DNA from 2 places in the Exiguobacterium sp. s133 genome. Region 2 is predicted to be linked to the other one. Evidence: predicted binding sites of a transcription regulator. Region 2 holds the regulator's gene; the other holds the start of a gene.

Region 1 (7,404 bases), on a different contig from region 2:
CCCTCTGACCTTACTATACCAAACGTTGGTAGACGGTACACTAGTTTGCGTGAAATAGTTATTTCACGCAATATTAAATTGTCAGACAGGGAGACCTCAGTTGCATCGACTTTCCGACTAACGGGTGACTGGTCAACTCGATGCAAATCAACGAAAGGTGTATTTTCTTATGTCAAACAGAACAATAATTGTATTATGTCACCTTGATAGAATGAATTCAGAAAAATATTCTTGAAAACCAATTTCGCTCTCAGTTGCATCGAACATGACTTCGACAGGTGGTTGGTCGTCTCATTTTCGTACAGATCGTTTTTCGTTTTTTCTCGGAATTGTTGCAAACTTTTAGAAACACGGCTTAACCGAAAGTGATTCGGGTATAGACAAGAAGATTGACTCAATTACGTATAGGGGGAGAAACGAATGATTTCTGATCAACAAGCACGCCAATTACTAAAAGAAGCGAAACGGATTGCCGTCGTCGGGATTTCAAGTGATTCCGGGAAAACTGCGAACTGGATCGCCGATTATCTTGTGCAGAACGGGTACGAGGTCGTTCCCGTCAATCCGACGCTTGACGAATGGAACGGATTAAAAGTTTATCCGACGGTCGATAGCATCCCGGGTCATATCGATATCGTCGACGTGTTCCGTCGCTCCGAGTTTTTAGCGGACGCTGCAAAAGAAGCGGTTGCCCATGGCGACGTCGGGATGATTTGGAACCAGCTCGGTCTGTCGAGCGTCGAAGCGGAAAGTTTAGCGCTCGGGGCAGGAATCCCGTATATCGAAAATCGATGCATCAAAATCGAACACCAATACTTATGATTTCGAGTCAAATCAAGACACTTACTCAAACGCGAGTGAGTGTCTTTTTTACGTTCCCCCTTGTCAGATAGCAAGAAGATGCCTACAATTAGATACAGACTACTAGAAAAACGAACGAATGTTTGGAAAATCGGCGTTTTTCTATATGAGGTGAAAACTATGGCGACAGATTTAAACAATTATAATGACGATGCCATCCAGGTGCTCGAAGGACTCGAAGCTGTCCGGAAGCGCCCAGGTATGTATATCGGATCGACCGATCATCGTGGACTCCACCACTTGGTGTATGAGATCGTCGATAACGCAATCGATGAAGCCCTTGCCGGGTTCGGGGAACAGATCGATGTCACGATCCATAAAGATAACGCCATCACGGTCCGTGACCACGGGCGCGGGATGCCGACGGGAATGCACGCGTCGGGGAAACCGACGGCAGAAGTCATCTTCACCGTTCTCCACGCCGGCGGAAAATTCGGTCAAGGCGGTTATAAGACATCTGGTGGATTGCATGGTGTCGGTGCCTCCGTCGTCAATGCCTTATCCACAGACTTGAAGGTGACGATTTATCGTGACGGAAAACAGTTCGAGCAAACGTTTGAAAATGGCGGAATGCCTAAAACGACGTTACTTGAGACGGGAGCGACGCGTCAAAAAGGAACGGCTGTCTATTTTAAGCCGGATGCGAAAATTTTCAGTACCTTGACATACAACTACGAAACGCTCGCTGAACGTCTTCGTGAATCCGCTTTCCTCTTAAAAGGCTTGAAAATCACGTTGACGGACGAACGGTCCGACAAAGCAGATGTCTTCCAATACGAAGAAGGGGTCAGCGAGTTCGTCGGTTATTTGAACGACGACAAGGATGTCCTGCATCCGACGGTCGCGTTTGAAGGCGTCGAAAACGAAATCGAAGTCGATATCGCGTTCCAGTTCACGGACGCCTACTCGGAAAACGTCCTGTCGTTCGTCAATAACGTCCGGACGCGTGACGGCGGAACCCATGAAGTCGGTTCGAAAACGGCAATGACCCGCGTTATGAACGAATATGCCCGTAAAAATAGTTTATTAAAAGAAAAAGATAAAAATCTCGACGGCAATGATATCCGGGAAGGCTTGACGATGATCGTCTCGATTCGGATTCCGGAAGAATTCCTCCAGTTCGAAGGACAAACGAAGTCAAAACTCGGTTCTCCTGAAGCACGGACGAGTTGTGACGCCGTCATCAGCCGCCGTCTGTCGACGTACCTCGAAGAAAACCCGCAAACGGCGACTTTGCTCATTAAAAAAGCCATTCGTGCGGCACAAGCTCGCGAAGCAGCCCGCAAAGCCCGGGAAGAAGCGCGCAACGGCAAGAAAAAGAAACGTTCCAGCATCTTAAACGGGAAATTGACACCGGCCGCTTCAAAAAACGCCGACAAAAATGAATTGTTCCTCGTCGAGGGAGATTCTGCCGGCGGTTCTGCGAAACAAGGACGGAACCGGACGTTCCAAGCGATTTTACCGTTACGCGGGAAAGTCCTCAATACGGAAAAAGCGAAACTCGCGGACATCATGAAGAATGAAGAAATCAACATGATCATCCATGCGATTGGAGCCGGGGTCGGGGCAGATTTCGACCTGTCCGACTGTAATTTCGACAAGGTCATCATCATGACCGATGCCGATACCGATGGGGCCCACATTCAAGTCCTCCTGCTGACGTTTTTCTTCCGTTACATGCGTCCGTTGATTGACGCCGGAAAAGTCTTCGTCGCTTTACCTCCGCTGTATCGTGTCTCGAAAGGTAAGGGGAAAACGGAGAAGTTTGAGTATGTCTGGGATGAAGACACACTTGCGAAAACAACGAAAAAGTATGGTAAAGGCTATATGATCCAACGCTACAAAGGACTTGGTGAGATGAATGCTCCTCAACTTTGGGAAACGACGATGGATCCTGAGACCCGGACTTTGATTCGCGTCACGATCGACGACGCCGCCGTTGCTGAAAAACGTGTTTCCGTCTTGATGGGCGATAACGTTGGCCACCGCCGGTCATGGATTGAAGATAACGTCGCGTTCGGACTCGCGGAAGACATCTCAATCATTGAAAACGAACACGTGACGAAAGCGAGTGTGACAAAGCATGTCTAATTTACAAAACATCTTAAATTTATCGCTCGAACAGGTCGTCGGTGACCGGTTCGGACGTTATTCGAAATACATCATTCAAGACCGGGCTTTACCGGATGCGCGCGACGGGCTCAAACCCGTCCAGCGGCGTATTCTCTATGCAATGCATACGGAAGGGAATCTGTATGACCGTGCGTACCGGAAGTCTGCCAAGACGGTCGGGGTCGTCATCGGCAATTACCACCCGCACGGCGACTCGTCTGTCTATGAGGCGATGGTCCGCTTGAGTCAGGAGTGGAAGTTACGGTACCCGCTCGTCGACATGCAAGGGAATAATGGATCGATCGACGGCGATAGCGCGGCCGCGATGCGGTATACGGAAGCGCGTCTCTCGAAAGTCTCAAGCTTGATTCTAGACGGCATCAATAAACAGACGGTCGATTATACCCTCAACTTTGATGATACGACGGAAGAACCACTCGTTTTACCTTCGTTGTTACCGAACTTGTTGATGAACGGCTCGACCGGGATTTCTGCCGGATACGCGACAGAGATTCCTCCGCACCACGCGGGCGAAGTCCTCGATGCGGCAATCGGTCGCATCTCAGGCACGGTCAATGACGTCAACGACCTGCTGACACACATGCAAGGACCTGATTTCCCGACTGGTGGCGTCGTGCAAGGGCTCGACGGGATCAAAAAAGCGTTCGAAACAGGACGCGGGAAAGTCATCATCCGGTCGCGGGCGACAATCGAGACACTCCGCGGGGGACGTCAGCAAATCGTCATCACGGAACTGCCATACGAAGTCAACAAAGCAAATCTCGTCAAACGGATGGAAGAATTACGCCTCGACCGTAAAGTCGAAGGAGTGGCTGATGTCCGCGATGAAACGGACCGGGATGGACTGCGTGTCGTCATCGAACTGAAAAAAGAGGCTGATGCAGAGGGGATTTTACATTTTTACCTCAAACAAACCGACCTCCAAGTCGCCTATAACTACAATATGGTCGCCATCCATGAGCGGACACCGCGTCAAATGGGTGTGCTCGCCTTACTGGATGCTTATTTAAGCCACGTCAAGGAAGTCGTCATCCGCCGGACAACGTTTGATCTCGATCAAGCGAAACGCCGCCAGGAAGTCGTTTCTGCCTTGATGACAGCGATTTCCGTCCTCGATGAGACACTTCGTCTGATTCGGGCTGCGACGAACAAAGCGGAAGCAAAAGAGAACCTGATTGAACGGTTCTCTTTCTCGGACCGCCAAGCGGAAGCCGTCGTCATGCTCCAACTGTATCGCCTGACAAATACGGACATCGTCGAATTGCAGGAAGAGGCTGAAAAACTCGAGAAGGAAGTCACGCGTCTCGAGAAAATCTTGAACGATGAGAAGACGCGGAACCGCCTCATCATTAAAGAATTGAGCATCTTAAAGGATCAAGTCGCGGATGAACGCCGTTCGACCGTCGAAGCTGAGGTCGAAGAACTGAAACTGAAGACGGAAGTCATGATCGCTGTCGAAGAAACGATGGTCTTCATGTCGAAAAACGGCTACATCAAACGCTCGTCGCTCCGGTCATTCGGTGCCTCGAACGACCTCCCGGAGATGAAGGAACAGGATCGTCTGCTCTATCAAGGGCAAGCGATGACGACCGATCACGTCATCGTCTGGACGATACGCGGTAATTACTTATTGATTCCGGTCCATCAGCTCCCAGATACGAAATGGAAGGATGGCGGACAACACGTCGCCAATCTCGTACCACTCGAACCGGGCGACCGTGTCCTCTCGATTGATCTCGTCCGGACGTTCGACGAAACGTCACATTGTCTGTTCGTCACTCGCCAAGGAATGGTCAAACGATCGAAACTGAGCGATTACAATGCCCAGCGGAAGTCGAAACCATTGCAAGGCGTCCGCTTAAAAGCAGATGACGAGGTCCTCTATGCTGCGGTCTCAACTGGCGAGAAACAATTGTTCCTCGCAACGCAAAACGGCTTTGGTCTTTGGTTCACGGAAGACGATGTACCGGTCGTCGGCGTTCGGGCAGCAGGTGTCAAAGCCATCAACCTGAAGGATGATGATGTCGTCGCAGGGGCGATTGCCTTTATGCAAGCACCGAATATCGTCTTACTGACACAGCGGGGTGCCTTGAAGAAGATGCGCCTTTCGGATCAGTTCCAAATCACGAATCGTGCCTTACGTGGTCAGCAATTGTTGCGTGATTTAAAATCAAAACCGCATCAGGTAGCGGCGTTACTTGATGTCACGAATCAAAAAGAACTCCTTTTAATCGGAAAAGAGCAGGCAAAATCGATTCAAATCGGTTCCTTGTCTTATCTCGATCGCTTATCGAATGGTTCGTTTGCGTATGATGAAGAAAAATTCGGTCCACTCGTTGACTGGTATACCGTTTGACGGTCAGACGTCCCTCACGATGAAGCGTGGGGGACGTCTTTTTTTCTGTCTTTTTGTAGGAAATGTCGTCTTTTTAATCATTTTTTTAGATTATTTCCACAAATTATCGGTGAATCTTTAGTTTACAAATTGAAAGAGTGACCAATAACCGCTACAATAAAAGAAAATGGTCAGGTCAAGCATGTCACATCAGACGCGAAGCGGTTCGAAGCGTAGCTTATATGTATTTCTCAAGCAGCTACGGATCCGTCCTTAGCTGCTTTTGTGCCATCTGCCTAACTGGAGAGGTGATGAAGATGAAATTCAGACGACGCGAAAAAGTAGCAATCTATATCACACGGGAACAACCAGAGGGATGGGAACTACTTGTTTTTCATCCACAATCAGCTCCAGATAGTGACTGGCAGATTCCTGCCGGGACGATTGAAGACGCAGAAATCGCCAAGGAAGCAGCCGTCCGCGAGACGTTGGAAGAAAGTGGTCTATCACTTGCGACCGTTCAATACGTTGGCGAAGAAGAGATGCGTTACCCAGAGCGGATGCGGGTCCATTACACGTATTTCTATCATGCCCATATCGAATGCCAAGAAAACAGATGGACGCATTGTGTTGCGGGTGACGGTCAAGATTGCGGTGATTTTTTCCATTTCGCCTGGTTGCCGCTTGATCGCATCACACAGCTCGAACGCCGGCATCATATTTTTCTTGATCGGCTCATTCATCGGTTGGAACGTAATCAACCATATGATTGTCGCAAACACGGCTAATGTCGTGTTTTTTGTTTTGTCTCACTATATTGAGTTTACCTTACTTATGAGACAAGATTATTTAACTATTGATAATATATGTTATGTTAACTAACAAAAAAATAATTTTTTTGCATGTCCCCCATAAAAAATAGTCAGTTTGCCCCTTTGTTTTTTACATCCACCCCTGTTACTCTAAATACAGTAACAAATCACTTGTTACCTTTATGTCGGTAACATTACGGTTGTAACCGGATTATCAGTAACAAAGGAGGAATTTGATGCAAGCCGTCGCCATTTCATTTGACGTCAAAAACTCACGCACTTTTCCGCACAAAGAAGAATTATTGCAGACACTCCGGACGTTAGCGGAGCAATTAAATGATCAGTTTAAAGACGCACTCGTCCCATTTCAAATCAAGTCTGGAGACAGCTTACTCGGTGTTTTCCAAAGCTACCCAATCTGTTATCCTGTTTTACTCGAACTCGTTAATAGTCCGCTCGACGGTTATGTCGGCGTCGGATTTGGTCAATATGAAACGCTTTCGACGACAGAAGCCGACGAAGCGAACGGTAGCGCCATCATTTTTGCCTTCCAAGCGCAAGAGGCGGCCAAAAAATCAGACAATCAAATCGTTTTCGCCGGCCCCCCTTATTTCCCGGCTGCTTTACTAACAGGCTATGTCGATATGCTGTATCCCGCTTATTTTGGGAAAACAGATCGTCAAGTCGAGCTCCATACACTGATGGACCGATTCCCGGACGCAACGTATGAAGAAATCGGACTAAAAATGGGTTTTCAAGAAAAAGATGCCCGAATTAACGTCGCGAAACTTGTTGCCCGCTCGCAACGTAAACAACGGAAGCAACTCGAAACGGCTTTTATACAAGCGCTCGAGCAACTCCAGGTCTGGGAGGCGATTGGATGAATTTACTGTTGAGCCTTCTGATTGCCCATCTCATTGCCGATTTCCCGCTGCAAGGTAAACGGATCGCGGAGCACAAGCACCGGAAGCTTCGCCCCCTGCTCGTCCATCTCGGGATACATAGCCTCTGTACAGCGGCTGTCTTAAGTTATTTTTACCTGACCGGACAATTCGAGCTCGCAAGTGCCCTGTATCTCTTCAGTGCGATTATCGGATCACACGCCGTCATTGACCGCTCGCAACTTAAGCGGATCATCAAACCGGCACCGGCTTTTTGGATTGATCAACTGTTACATATCGGCATCATCATTGGTCTGATTGCGGTGATGTTCCCAATCAGTTGGCCAAGTGCTATCACCCTCTCCTTCCAAGTGCTTTGGAT
Region 2 (7,404 bases):
AGTTCCATTGACGGAATGACTTCAAGTCATCCATCGCGAGGTCGTATCCTGATAAATGGAGGAGTGAGTAGAGAAGCATTGAACCGTGTCCTGCTGAAAGTACAAAACGGTCACGGTTAAACCATTCTGGATTTTTAGGGTTGTGGTTCATATGATCCGCCCATAATGTAAATGCCATCGGTGCTGCACCCATCGGCATTCCCGGGTGGCCCGAGTTCGCTTTTTGTACTGCATCAATTGATAAGGTACGAATCGTATTTACTGCTAGTAATTCTACTGTTGTCATGTTCGTCAAAACAATCATCCTCTCTCTTTTTCACAAATTCTATATCATTTTAGCACACACAGAAATGTGATACAACTTTTCTAAATAGTATGTCACATTAAAATGAATGCGCTCTCTATTGCCCTTTTCAAGCGACTTTCATGATACACATTACTGATTTTCCCATTAAAAAAGCTACCTCGCTCACGGATTGAGCGACGCAGCTTTCATTCATACAAAACTTGCTTACTGTTTATTGCGTTCTTCTTCTTGTGCTTGCTTCAATTTTTCAGGCGTAACATCCGTTCCTTCTTCATCAACGATTTTGATGCCCATCATTTGATTTTTGAACGAACCACGAAATGCTTCTAAATAGGCCGTTCTTAATTCTTTTTGTTCCGCCGTCTCAGCTTCCGTTAACGGTTCGACTTTTGATTTATTGGCAAGTTCATTAATTCGATCGAGTTGTTCTTGTGATAACATAATATCCCTCTTTCTCTTTGACTCAACGCGGAGCACTTTAATAGTAACCTTACTGTAAAAGACCCGAAAAAAAAAAGCAAGTTTGTCGCGTCAAGATGACACAACACCTGCTTTCATTCATAAGACTGGACAACTTCTTTATATTCAAGATAACGCCGATTGACCGTCGCTTTCGAAATATCATGCCCCATGCCGCGTAAGGTCGTCGCGATGTCAGCAAACGTCAAACCAAGTTCACGTAATCGAACGATTTCTTCAATCGGGACTTCCTTTCGACTGCGGCCGGCATTCTCGCCTTGCCGATTGAGATTTTGTTCGGGTCTAAAACCATTATCGACAGCCCGTCGCATGCCGCGTGCGATTTTTGCATTGTGGAGCTTACGCTGGTATTCCTCAACGAGTGAAACGATTTCGAGGACCATCGCTTCCGCATCTGCCAGTTGGTATTCACCGTCTGACTCCATCGTCATCAACTGGACATCATGTTTTTTGAACGTATGCAAAATCGCGATTTTGGCGTTTCCTCGTCCGATTCGTGTATCGTCCGTCACGAGCACCGCTTCCACCAGATGACGCGTTACATAATCAAGAACGGTCAACATCCCTTCTCGCTCTACATCATAGCCACTTTCTTTTTCGACGATGATATCTATGATTTCAAATCCTTTTGTTAAAGCGAGTCCCGACAGTTCTGCTCTTTGCCGCTCCAGTGAGCTCTCTTGTGCTTCTTTTTCCGTCGAGACGCGACAGTAGATTACTACTTTCATCGTACCTCACACCCCTGTTCGTTCATTCAACAACTTTTATATTCTGTCATTGTTGTGCGATTGGTACAACGATTTTGTCTTTCGAAATGACATGTTTTGTTTCGAGCTCATTGTTCTTGATCAGCCAGTCGATGTATTCTTGATTCGTCATCGAACCATCATTGTAGACTTCAGCTACTTGTTCGACTGTTACGTTCTCATCTACCGTGACTGACGCCGTAAGTAATCGGTGGACCTTTTCATCCGGTCGTGGTGTTAAAAGAAAAAGAATGAAAGCAAAACTGAGCGTATAAAACAGAATTGAAAAGGCATGAGTACGAATAGAATGAATCATCATGAATCCCTCCAAATAGGTTATTAGAATAAATGTTCTCGGAACAATTGTTCGCATAATCTATAATAAACACAGAACCAGTGTTCGGTCAATACAAAAACATCGAACAATTGTTTGTGCGCTCATTTGTTCTATGTTATAGTAATTCTAGAAACATATATTCCTAAATCCTAAAAAAACCAATCCGGAAAGAGGTGGCAATTCGTATGCGGAAAATGTCTAAACGTCAACAAGAAATCCTTGACTACATCATCGCTGAAGTGAAGTTAAAGGGCTATCCACCTTCAGTTCGCGAAATTGGTGAAGCTGTTGGTCTTGCTTCAAGCTCAACGGTACACGGTCATTTGGATCGTCTAGAAAAACGTGGACTGATTCGCCGTGACCCGACGAAACCACGCGCGATTGAAATATTGCTTGATAAACCTGAAGAAATCAACGAAGCGATCGTCCATGTCCCCGTTATCGGCAAGGTAACTGCCGGACTTCCGATCACTGCGATTGAAAACATAGAAGAGCATTTCCCACTCCCTGCACATTATGTAGGAAATGAAACCGTCTTTATGTTGACGATTGATGGCGAATCGATGATTAATGCAGGTATTCTTGATGGCGATCGTGTTATCGTGCGTCAACAAAACACAGCAGAAAACGGGGAGATTGTCGTTGCGATGACCGAAGATAGTGAAGCGACAGTCAAACGGTTCTTCTTAGAAGATCAACAGGTACGTCTTCAACCAGAAAATGACTCGATGGACCCGATGTATTTCGATAACGTGTCGATTCTTGGCAAGGTCATCGGCGTTTACCGGACGATTCACTAAGAGAGGGACCAGCTAAGCTGGTCTTTTTTCATGCCTTCTGGAAATGTACATGATACGGTCAACTCCGTTGCCCTAACGGGATATGTTGTTTATTCGGTCGCAACGAACCAAACGGATTGGCTCCCGACCGCTGTCGGAATCGCCGTCGGGACCTTATGGCTTTCGCCCGACTTAGACTTAAAATCGGAACCTTACTATCGTTTTGGCCCTTTGCGTGTCCTTTGGATGCCATACGTTAAAATTATGCCGCACCGCTCCATCTGGTCGCATGGCTTAATCATCGGAGATGTCATCCGCCTACTCTACAGTGCCGCTTTATTGATTCCGCTACTCTTTTTAGCCTTCTATAGTGAAATCATCCAAGCAAGCACGGTCGACTCATTGATTGACGTCATGCCTGCTTTTATTATCGGTGTGATGACCGCAAGTACGATTCATATCATCCTTGATCATACGAGTAGTTGGTTCCGCCCTAAAAAGAAACGAAAAAAACGTCGATCCTGACTTTTTCCATTCAATCATGGAAAAAGTCTTTTTATTATCCAATTCTAATTTTTTTAAACCTAAATATTGAAAATTTCGATTCCTATATTTCAATTATTTGTATTGAAAACGTTATCAATTCGGGTTAGGTTTAAATAGAAAGGTATTATTCGCTTTAATCCAAAGGGAGGGTTTTTGCATGAGTAATTTTATTAGTGAGATGATGGGAACATTGATTCTCGTCCTACTCGGGGATGGCGTCGTCGCCGGTGTCGTTCTGAAGAAAACCAAGTCTGAAAATGGTGGCTGGATTGTCATCACGCTCGCTTGGGGTCTCGCCGTTATGACCGGTGTTTACGTCGCGGCATCCAGTGGTGCCCACTTGAACCCAGCGGTTACTTTGTCGCTCGCGCTCAATTCTGACTTACCGTGGGCAGATGTACCTATCTATATCGCTGCTCAACTTGTCGGAGCATTCCTTGGCGCAGTACTCGTTTGGCTTCATTACATGAAACATTTTGAAGCGACAGAAGATCAAGCCGCAAAACTCGGTGTCTTCGCGACAGGTCCAGCAATCCGTCATACGGGATCAAACTTAGTATCTGAGATCATCGGGACATTCGTTCTCGTCTTTGGTATCTTGGCGCTTGGAGCGAATACGTTTGCAGACGGACTCAATCCATTGATCGTCGGTCTCCTCGTAGTCGTCATCGGTCTTTCGCTCGGTGGTACGACGGGTTATGCAATCAACCCTGCCCGTGACCTTGGTCCACGTATCGCCCACGCGATCTTACCGATTCCGGGTAAGGGATCATCAGACTGGGGTTACTCATGGATTCCGATTGTCGGACCAATCATCGGAGGCGCAATCGCCGTCTTCATCTATCAACTGCTATTTTGATTGAGCATTAGGTATCTTAACTATTCAAGGGGGACTCACAGATGGAAAACAAGTATATTTTAGCACTCGACCAAGGAACGACAAGCTCACGCGCCATCATTTTCGATCATGATGGTCAAATCGTCAACTCTGCTCAACGTGAATTCAAACAATACTTCCCACAACCAGGCTGGGTCGAGCATGATGCAAATGAAATCTGGGGTTCGATTTTAGCAGTCATGGCGGATGCACTCGGAACGGCTGACATCAAACCGAGTCAAATCGCGAGCATCGGAATTACGAACCAACGTGAAACGACAGTCGTCTGGAACAAGGAAACGGGAAAACCAGTTTATCATGCCCTTGTCTGGCAATCGCGTCAAACGGCCGACATTTGTGATGAGCTAAAAGAACAAGGACTCAATCAAAAATTCCGCGATAAAACTGGCTTACTCATCGATGCCTACTTCTCAGGAACAAAAGTCAAATGGATTCTAGATAACGTCGATGGTGCACGTGAGCAAGCAGAGAACGGGGAACTGCTCTTCGGTACAATCGATACGTGGCTCGTCTGGAAGCTCTCAGGTGGAAAAACACATATCACAGACTACACGAATGCCTCACGGACACTCATGTACAACATTTACGAACAACAATGGGATGACGAGTTACTTGAAATCCTGACAGTCCCTAAATCGATGTTGCCAGAAGTCCGTCAATCAAGTGAAGTCTACGACAACACAGTCCCGTATCACTTCTTCGGCTTCGAAGTTCCAATCGCCGGCATCGCCGGTGACCAACAAGCTGCCTTGTTCGGTCAAACGTGCTTTGAACCGGGCGAAGGGAAAAACACATACGGTACAGGTTGCTTCATGTTGATGAATACGGGCGAAAAAGCCGTTTCTTCAGACCACGGACTCTTGACGACGATCGCTTGGGGCGTCGACGGCAAAGTGGAATACGCACTCGAAGGTTCAATCTTCGTTGCCGGTTCTGCAATCCAGTGGTTGCGTGACGGTCTCCGAATGTTGAAAAATGCAAAAGACTCAGAAGGCTACGCTTTGAAAGTCGATTCAACAGACGGTGTCTACGTCGTTCCTGCTTTCGTTGGTCTTGGTGCACCGTACTGGGATAGCGACGTTCGCGGTGCCATCTTCGGATTGACACGCGGGACGGAAAAAGAGCACTTTGTCCGCGCAACACTCGAGTCACTCGCTTACCAAACTCGCGACGTCTTGACAGCGATGCAGCAAGATTCCGGCATCGAACTGAAAACGTTACGCGTCGACGGTGGTGCCGTTGCCAACGACTTCTTGATGCAATTCCAATCGGATATTCTCGGTGTTCCAGTTGACCGCCCGGAAATCAATGAGACGACGGCACTCGGTGCAGCCTACCTCGCTGGACTCGCTGTCGGCTATTGGAAAGATAAAGCTGAAATCAAAAAGCAGTGGAAACTCAACCATCAATTCACACCTGAAATGAAAGAAGACGATCGCGAAAAACGTTATGCCGGATGGCAAAAAGCGGTCGAAGCGACAATGGCATTCACACCGAACAAAAAAGCAGCCAACGCAAACGTCTAATCGAACAACGATGACTTTTGCACCACTCTATTAAAAAGAAGCGATTTCGATATCACTCGAAATCGCTTCTTTTTTTATCTTTGACCTCTTAATTCATACAACTTCTCAATCCACACCAAAGAACTCCCCTCTAAGCGAACAGGCAGATACCTGACTTAGAAGGGAGATCGGTCTTACGCGAATCATTTAGGCGAATTCATTTTTCAATCCGTCAACGACTTCAGTCAGTGACTTCGATTGACCACTTAAAACAGCCGCGAGGAATGCCCCTTCGACGAGCGGCGCCTCGACAAATTGGACCGTTTTATCACCGCTATACAGTTCAAGGGCCAACTCCGTATTCATTGTTGCAGAACCGATATCCGTCAAGATGACACCGTCATCGTCGAGCGCATTCAACGTCTCTTCAATGCGCGAAGCATCTGTCCCGATGCTTCCATCCGCTAAACCGGCCGCTAGCAGGATTGGTGTATCCGGTGCCATTTCGGCAAGCAGTTCCTTTAGACCAGTCGCCAGTTTTTCACTGTGTGAAACGAGAATTACATTAACCATGTAGCACCTCCACGATTTCTTGTAACAAGAGTGCACTCGATAAAGAACCTGGATCTTGCACGCCGACTGTCGCGTCTCCAAAGTAGGAAGCCCGCCCTTTCGTCGCGACACGTTCTTTTGTATCACGGAGCGCTTGTTCGAGTGCAGCGTTTAAATCCGCCTCTTTGCTCAAGGCCTCATGGAAAGGTGTCCAAATGTCGACCATTGTTTTCTGACCGAATTCAGACTTTCCACGCATCTTGATGCCTTCCGTCGCTTCAACAAAAGCTTGTGCCAGTTCTTGCCCTTCCACTTCTTTTTTCCCTTTAAAGGCTCCGGCGAACTTGACGAACGCTGTTCCGTATAACGGACCAGACGCCCCACCGACCGTCTTGATTAACGTCATCCCAACTTGTTTTGACAAATCACCTAAATCTTCATACTCACCATGTGCTTCTAGTTCTTTTTGGACGGCTTGAAAACCACGTGACATGTTAATCCCGTGATCACCGTCGCCGATTTCACGATCAAGATCGGTCAGTTCATCTTTATGGGCTTCAATCTGTGCTGCTGCCTTCAGTAAGCTTTCACGAAACTGTTCTGTCGTTAACTTCATTTCAATCCACCTCTTCTATTTCTTTTAAAGATTTTTAGTCTGATCAAAAGCCGATTGCATTCGTTTTTGCGTCAAGGTAACCGACGAGCTCGTCGTCGACCGGAAGTAACGTAATCGAGAAACCGTGCATCTCAAGCGATGTCATATAGTTTCCAACGTATGGACGGACGATGTCGTAGCCTTTTGCTTGTAATTGTTCCGCGACATACTTGTAGGTGATGTAGAGTTCCGATTCCGGCGTTCCACCCATACCATTGACCATGACAGCGACTTTTTTGTCTGTTACTTCTGCTGTCAGTCGGTCGAGCAGTTCCGTGACGATTGCTTCAACGGACGCAACCGGTTTCCGGTCGATTCCTTTTTCACCATGGATTCCAATTCCGATTTCCATCTCATCTTCATGTAAGTCGAAACCAGGTTTTCCGCTTTCCGGCATGTAACACGGTGAAAGTGCCATCCCAATCGAACGCACGCTTCCGATGACTTTCTCGGCAATTGCTTTGACTTCAGCAAGCGACTTGCCTTCCGCCGCTGCCGCACCGGCAATTTTATGGACAAAGACTGTACCCGCGACACCGCGGCGATCTTCTTCTTTTTTGATGGCGATGTCATCCTTTACGACAACCGTCTCGACTTCG

The links. Region 2 encodes LexA, which represses DNA repair genes until DNA is damaged. Its sites were predicted from a motif close to CGAACATATGTTCG; they were not measured.
Region 1: a site for LexA is predicted at 934-947, ahead of parE (DNA topoisomerase IV subunit B). Genes of this name have one in related genera too.

Annotation. Positions count from the first base shown of each region.
Region 1 covers NZ_JACSMK010000011.1:13,352-20,755, forward strand. Annotated here, with positions in the region: gene KNP96_RS13235 (CoA-binding protein) at 421-822, shown strand; gene parE (DNA topoisomerase IV subunit B) at 982-2,952, shown strand; gene parC (DNA topoisomerase IV subunit A) at 2,945-5,350, shown strand; gene KNP96_RS13250 (NUDIX domain-containing protein) at 5,647-6,117, shown strand; gene KNP96_RS13255 (hypothetical protein) at 6,378-7,025, shown strand; gene KNP96_RS13260 (DUF3307 domain-containing protein) at 7,022-7,404, shown strand, end outside.
Region 2 covers NZ_JACSMK010000017.1:26,712-34,115, reverse strand. Annotated here, with positions in the region: gene tkt (transketolase) at 1-304, opposite strand, end outside; gene KNP96_RS16270 (DUF896 domain-containing protein) at 512-748, opposite strand; gene KNP96_RS16265 (YneB family resolvase-like protein) at 862-1,515, opposite strand; gene yneA (cell division suppressor protein YneA) at 1,562-1,849, opposite strand; gene lexA (transcriptional repressor LexA) at 2,056-2,670, shown strand; gene KNP96_RS16250 (metal-binding protein) at 2,701-3,174, shown strand; gene KNP96_RS16245 (MIP/aquaporin family protein) at 3,353-4,054, shown strand; gene glpK (glycerol kinase GlpK) at 4,096-5,619, shown strand; gene dhaM (dihydroxyacetone kinase phosphoryl donor subunit DhaM) at 5,806-6,171, opposite strand; gene dhaL (dihydroxyacetone kinase subunit DhaL) at 6,164-6,766, opposite strand; gene dhaK (dihydroxyacetone kinase subunit DhaK) at 6,810-7,404, opposite strand, start outside.